One region of the Lysinibacillus sp. FSL M8-0134 genome, then DNA from elsewhere that is predicted to be linked to it. Evidence: riboswitches for the same ligand, from Rfam matches in the RefSeq annotation. Region 1 holds a riboswitch; the other holds the start of a gene.

Evidence for each region. A riboswitch is a leader RNA that binds a small molecule or an ion and turns the genes downstream of it on or off. The one in region 1 is predicted to bind cobalamin.
Region 2: it holds a riboswitch for cobalamin, as region 1 does, so the genes downstream of both, MKY49_RS20790 (ATP:cob(I)alamin adenosyltransferase) here and cobT (nicotinate-nucleotide--dimethylbenzimidazole phosphoribosyltransferase) in region 1, are expected to answer to the same signal.

What each region holds. Positions count from the first base shown of each region.
Region 1 covers NZ_JBBPAJ010000001.1:1,130,235-1,133,653, forward strand. Annotated here, with positions in the region: gene MKY49_RS05480 (DMT family transporter) at 178-1,032, shown strand; cobalamin riboswitch at 1,074-1,249, shown strand; gene cobT (nicotinate-nucleotide--dimethylbenzimidazole phosphoribosyltransferase) at 1,339-2,394, shown strand; gene MKY49_RS05490 (trimeric intracellular cation channel family protein) at 2,448-3,053, opposite strand; gene MKY49_RS05495 (methionine gamma-lyase family protein) at 3,395-3,419, shown strand, end outside.
Region 2 covers NZ_JBBPAJ010000002.1:197,219-200,637, reverse strand. Annotated here, with positions in the region: gene ytvI (sporulation integral membrane protein YtvI) at 1-291, opposite strand, end outside; gene MKY49_RS20795 (hypothetical protein) at 381-935, shown strand; cobalamin riboswitch at 1,029-1,226, shown strand; gene MKY49_RS20790 (ATP:cob(I)alamin adenosyltransferase) at 1,391-1,948, shown strand; gene MKY49_RS20785 (ABC transporter substrate-binding protein) at 1,932-2,882, shown strand; gene MKY49_RS20780 (tyrosine-protein phosphatase) at 3,018-3,419, shown strand, end outside.

The DNA.
Region 1 (3,419 bases):
AAATATGTTATGATAACATGAAATGAAGGAGGGATTTTGTATGTTTCGATCAATAGCACCCCCAACAATGTCTTTACAGTAGAATCTACTGTTTAGGCATCCGATAACTGATTGCTCATTCTTATTAGATTCTACTGTATAGGCTCAAACTATATGCGTAGAAAGTAGGAATTTTTAATGAGCGGAAAATTAGCATTTGTATTATCTATGGTTATTTTTGGTGCTGTCGGTGTTTTTGCAAGGTATATTCCTTTAGCTTCTAGTGAGATTGCCTTTTGGATGAGTGGCATTGGTGCTTGTTTTTTACTACTAATTTTTATTTATAAAAAGGAAAGCTTTGCAAGAAGCGCTATTGTCCTGAATAAATGGCCGTTATTAATTTCAAGTGTTGCTTTATGTGGAAATTGGATATTTTTATTTCAGGCGTATAAGGAAACGACCATTGCTAATGCTGCCCTAAGTTATTATTTTGCACCCGTATTGGTCATCTGTTTATCGCCTATTATTTTAAAAGAAAAGCTAGTTGCAAGAAAAATAGTTTATGTTGGTGTAGCACTTATCGGTCTTTTTTTGATAATGCAAAGTCAGAACGCAGAAAATAGTGGACACTTAATTGGTATTGTCTATGGTCTGATTGCGGCATGCTTTTACACCCTACTAACATTTACAAATAAAAATATTCGCGGGTTAAAGGAACCACATAATACGATTATCCAACTCTGTTTAGCTGCATTTTTCCTCAGCCTCTATATTGTAGGAACGACGGGTTTTCAGGTGATGCAAATAAATTTTGCTTCTATTCTATTACTCATCGTATTGGGCATTGTCCATGCAGGTATAGGGTTTTATTTATTCTTTTTAGGCATGTCACAGCTAAAAGGTCAAAGTATAGCTATTCTTAGCTATATTGATCCACTGACATCATTAGTGATCTCCACGATGATTATTGGAGAAAAAATGACGCTGCTACAACTAATAGGAGCCATTCTCCTATTAGGCTCCACATTACAAAGTGAAATCGAAAAAGTGTAAAAGGGTTTGACAGGAAGAATAAGCTGTCGTAGATTTAAAGTAATTTAATAAAAGCATTAGGTGCCCAAAGGGGAGAATAGGGAATAAAGTGAAAATCTTTAGCGGACCCGCCACTGTATAAGGGAGTTCTATAGTAAATACCACTAGCGCGTTGCTGGGAAGGTGCTGTGGAATGTTGAACTTGAGCCAGGAGACCTGCCTATTTGCTTTAAAAGGTATGGATGATGGAAAAGTCTGTAGTTTATTTGTTGTGACGATAAACTACAGGCTTTTTCTTTTTGTCTTAAAAGGAAAGGAGAAATTATCATGCAATTACTACAAAACACGTTACAAAACATCCAAGGTGCTGACATGAAAACGAGGGAGCAAGCAAGAAAGCGTATAGATGCTCTCTGTAAGCCCCCTGGTAGTTTAGGAAAACTAGAGTCCATTGCTGTGCAGCTTTCTGGGATAACTGGACAATTATATCCGCTCGTTGATAAAAAGGTCATTATTGTCTGTGCTGCTGATCACGGTGTTTGTGAAGAAGGTGTAACCACGAATCCACAAGATGTTACGGTCTTTCAAACATTAAATTTCCCTCAAGGTGGTACAGGCGTTTGTGCAATTGCAAACATTACCAATGCCAAGGTTGTCACAGTAGATGTAGGGGTGAAAGAAGAGATTCCACACGGTGCAGGTGTCATCATCAATAAAATAAAGTACGGTACAGACAATATGGCAAAAGGACCTGCCATGTCTAAAGAGGAAGCCATTCAAGCAATTGAAGTAGGAATTCATGTGGCGACAGAGGAAATAGCAAAAGGGGCTAATGTACTTGGCACAGGTGAAATGGGCATTGGTAATACAACACCTAGTGCTGCTATTTTAGCTGTATTGACTGGATGTGATCCAATTGAAGTAACAGGGTTTGGGGCAGGTGTAGGCAATGGTGGCATTGCTCATAAAGCAGCGGTTATTAAAAAAGCTATTGAGGTCAATCAACCAGACCCTCAAGACGGTTTAGATGTATTAGCTAAAGTCGGGGGCTTAGAGATAGGGGCCATGGCTGGTATCATACTAGGGGCAGCTGTCCATCGTAAGCCGGTTGTGATTGATGGTTTTATTTCAACTATTGCCGCACTTATCGCATATAAGCTTGAACCGAAAGTAAAAGATTATATTATCCCTTCCCATGCTTCAGAGGAACCGGGTGCTAAAATTGCCGCAGCGTTACTCGGCATTGAACCAATGCTACATATGAACATGCGCTTAGGAGAAGGCTCTGGTGCCGCCTTAGCTTTTCCCATTTTAGATGCAGCCTGCTCCATGATGAACAATATGGTGACGTTAGAGGAAGCGATGCAACTATTAGCTAAATAAAAAAGGAATAAGCCTGTATAGTTCCAATACTATTTGGGCTTATTCCCCACTCATTATGCTCGATTTAGCTTACGTAAAGGCAAACGCCATTTCATCATATAGGAAAGAATGCGTAACACTGTGATGATGGCGAATAAAATATAAAGGAAGATGTCTCCTGTAAACACTTCAAATCCAATAATTAGCCCTGCAAGTGCAGCCCAAACACCATACACCTCATCTCGTAGAACTAATGGTTTACGTCTAGCCAATAAATCACGCACAATGCCGCCACCCGAACCAGTTAAGACAGCAGCTACTATCACAGCACTAATAGGCATATCTAGTTTCACGGCATACAACGCACCTTGAATTGCAAATGCTGATAAGCCAATCGCATCTGTGAAGTTACCCCAACGATGCCAATGCTGAATCAAATGATGAGGGAAAATAAAAAATATAGTAATCGCTGCTAACGCAATTTGAAACATCATATCCTGCCCCCATAAGGTCGTGACAGGTAGTCCGATAAGTAAATTTCGAATAGCCCCCCCGCCAAAAGCAGTTACAATTCCGAGTATATAGACACCGAATAAATCGTATTCTTCTTCCATGGCAATAATTGCCCCAGAAATAGCAAAGGCAATTGTTCCGATAATACTAAAAACCTCCCAAGCCATTCCTTTCACCCCTTCTAGTAATAAATAAACTTCTTTTTATGTTAAAAGACTTTTCTTGAAACAAAATCTATGGATTTATGAGCCAAATTCAGTCATTAAACACGCTTCTTGAAACAAGTCCGCACATTAGCTTAGCGTAAAATGCGCTTAGAAACAATAGGCAAGTTTTGCAGGTACACATACAAATTGTTAAGATGATAATGAAATAAAGAAAAAGATCTGTCATGAGCGTTGATATACCAGTAGTTGATTAGCAAATTCTAGAGAGAGTTAGTTCAATTTAGATCATAAATATCTTACTGATTGAAATGCGGGACAACGGTGAAATGGAGAAGAAAAGAATGACGTTTACATCTAACTTATCAG
Region 2 (3,419 bases), on a different contig from region 1:
ATAGGGAGCTTGCTTAGATAGTAAAATTATTTGCGACATGATTTGTGTAATGGACAGATAGCAAATAATAGATATAACCATAACACTCACTATGTATATAAAAGCAACTGCTATTTTCCGTGACATCTTCCATCGCCTTTTAAAGAACATGACGATTGGTTCTAAGAAAAATGCACTTATACCTGCAAATAGTAAAGGCATGGACACAGGGATAATAAAATAGGCAGCTACAAGTAAGGATAGAATCACAATTACTCGAAAAATCAATTTCCTAGCATTAAATTTATTCATAAACTCACCTTCTTTGCGAAAAAATTAAGTTAAGTGTACCATAAATCAAATTTTATTACGTTCTGAATCAATAAAGGTAGGGATAAATTATGGAAAAAGAGATTTTGCAACTTTTTAGTAATCTAACAGAGCGTGACCACGATATTCAATATGAATCTTACGAGGAACTAATGAAAATTATGCAGGAGCCCGTAGATTGGACATATGCAGTATGGGAACAGCTTGTACAAGCACTTACATACAAAGATGGACATGCTCGTGCACGTGCTGCACAAATTTTATGTGCCTTAGCCGCAAAAAGTGATCCAGAAGAAAGGGTATTGGAAGATTTTTTGAAAATTTGGGCTGTGACGTATGATGAGCGATTTGCCACGGCGAGGAACGCGTTACAAGCTATTTGGAAAATTGGATTAGCAGGTCAAGTACAAAGAGACTTAGTTGTCTCGTATCTAGCTAAGAGATTTCAAACCTGTTTGGATGAAAAGCATCCCTCTCTTATTCGCTATGATATTATTATTTCTTTTAAAAAGCTTTATGATGAAACGAATGACTCTAAATTAATAGCTATTGCACACCGCTTAATTGATGAAGAGCCCGAAGTTAAACACAAAAAGAAATATAAGGCAGCCATCCGTTCAAAGTAGCGAGATGGTGTTTTTTTGTACAGATGTAAAGTTTCTATTTGGAGTACAACTGTTTTTTCCTATTAATATATGGTAAACTGCTTTACAAATGAAATATTCTTGCAGAATAAAGGTGCTAACTAGCACAATCGGGAATTCGGTGAAAAACCGAAGCTGTTTCCGCAACTGTAAGTACAGCCATTATAAAGATATACCACTGTCTCCAAGGAGATGGGAAGGTTCTTTATAGCTCATTAAAATTCATTAATGAACTGTACAAGCCAGGAGACCGACCTTTATTTGAACGTATAACAACTCTTCGGAAGCTAGGAGGATATACGGCAAATTACATAGGTAATGTCATAGTAATTGGCAATCATTATGTTATTTTCGTCGTTCCTTTGCTTAAAGGAGCGGCGTTTTTTTATGCTATCGTTCATGTAAGAATTTATCAAAATGGGAAGGGGGTACATCAAGTGAAAAAGGATGCACGTTATTCTTGTTATCCGTTTATGCGTGAAAAGGCTTCAACGGTTGATTATGAGATTCGAACAGATAGTCTCACAACACATCTAGGGGTTGCATTAGCTGCAGTAAAAAAGGAGGATGTACAAGTTGTCGTAGATGATTTGCTGCTTATGTTACCTATGGCTTACCATGTCAATGGTTCAGTCCGAGGAAAGCTAGCAGTAACAGAAGAAGATCTTTCTTGGTTAAGCGAACGCTATGACTTTTATGTTCGTCATGTGAAGGAAGAAATACAAAGTTTTGTTTTACCTCAGGGCACAGAGGCTGCTGCTGCTTTACATCTTTGCCGCAGTGAAGCCAAAAAATCATATCGTACATTACATAAGGTTTCAGAGGAACGAGAGGTACCAGCTATCCTTTTCGACTACTTAGGCTTGTTAGCAAATGTATGCTTTGTCATGGCAGTCTATATGAATCACCAAGCAGGTATAGCTGAAATACCGTTTATTAGTAAATCCTATCCAATGAAAAAGAAAAGGGAGAGTAAGAATGAAGAAAGTATTTAATTTCCAATGGCTATCAGTGCTAGTACTAATATTAGTTTTAGCAGGTTGTGGTACCTCAGAAGATACAAAAAATAAAGAGGCTTCACAGGATACGCAACAAACTGAACAAACAACCTACAAAGTAACAGATGATCGTGGTGTAGAAGTAGAATTTAAAGAAGTACCAAAAACTATTGTTTCCTTACAACCAAGTAATACGGAGATTTTATTTGCACTAGGTGTTGGTGAGAAAATCGTAGGAGCAACAGAGTATGACACATATCCAGAAGCAGCACAAAAAATCGAACGAGTATCTGATTCTCAGAATTTCGATAGTGAACGCATTATAGCCTTAAAGCCAGATGTGGTCATTGCTTACACAATTGGCTCTAAGGATGCATTGAAACCATTAGAAGATGCGGGACTGAAAGTTTTTGTTATTGAATCTGCCACATCATTTGATGATGTTTATGGGGATATTGAACAACTAGCTGCTGTAATGGGTGTTGAAGATAAAGGAAATGAATTAAACGAACAGATTAAAGCGAAAATTACTGAAGTACAAACAAAGGTGAAAGAAGTAAAAGCACCGAAAAATGTTTATTTAGAGATTAGTCCTAAGCCAGATATTTATACGGCAGGCGCTGGAACTTTCCAGCAAGAAATATTAAATGCAGCCAATGTTAAGAATGTCTTTGCTGATTTAGACAATTGGGCGCAAGTGTCTGAGGAAGAGGTTATTGCGAAAAATCCAGAGGTTATATTAACAACAGTAAACTATACAGAAGATCCTATAGGGGAAATTTTGACACGTGATGGTTGGAATACTGTGAAAGCTATTCAAGATAAAGCTGTACAGTCTCTTGATACTGATATCTCTAATCGTCCTGGTCCACGTATTGGAGAAGCAGTAGAATTAGTAGCTAAAGCTGTGTATCCAGAGTTATTTAAATAACAATTCAAGGCTAGCTGATCTAACGGCTAGCCATTTTTATATGGTTAGTTATTACCTAGCGTGAAAATTGGAATTAATTTAATTTGTTCTATAGAATAAAGGTAAGAATGCTTAATAATTTAGGGAGGGTAGTGAATGGAACAGTTAGATACACAGGTTATTCCGTTTGAGGCAGTCTATAATTTCCGAGATATGGGGGGATATAAGACAAGGGATGGACGTATTGTAAAGAAGGGTTTATTCTACCGCTCTGCAGCACTTGCTAAAATGACATCAGCAGATAAAGAGCGATTTGAAATGTTAGGTATTAAAACTATTTTTGATTACCGTGACAACAAGGAAGCACAGCATAATCCTAACCCCGTGTTCTCACATGCTCGATATATTCAAATACCAGCAAAGGGTAATCATGCTTTTGAAATGCCCACAAATGCTGGTGGTAAAGATTTTTATAAAGTAGTAAGCCCCGAAATGTTCCGAAATTTTTATGCGCAAATGCCTTTTAATAATCCCTCATTTAAGGAGCTAATGAAAACC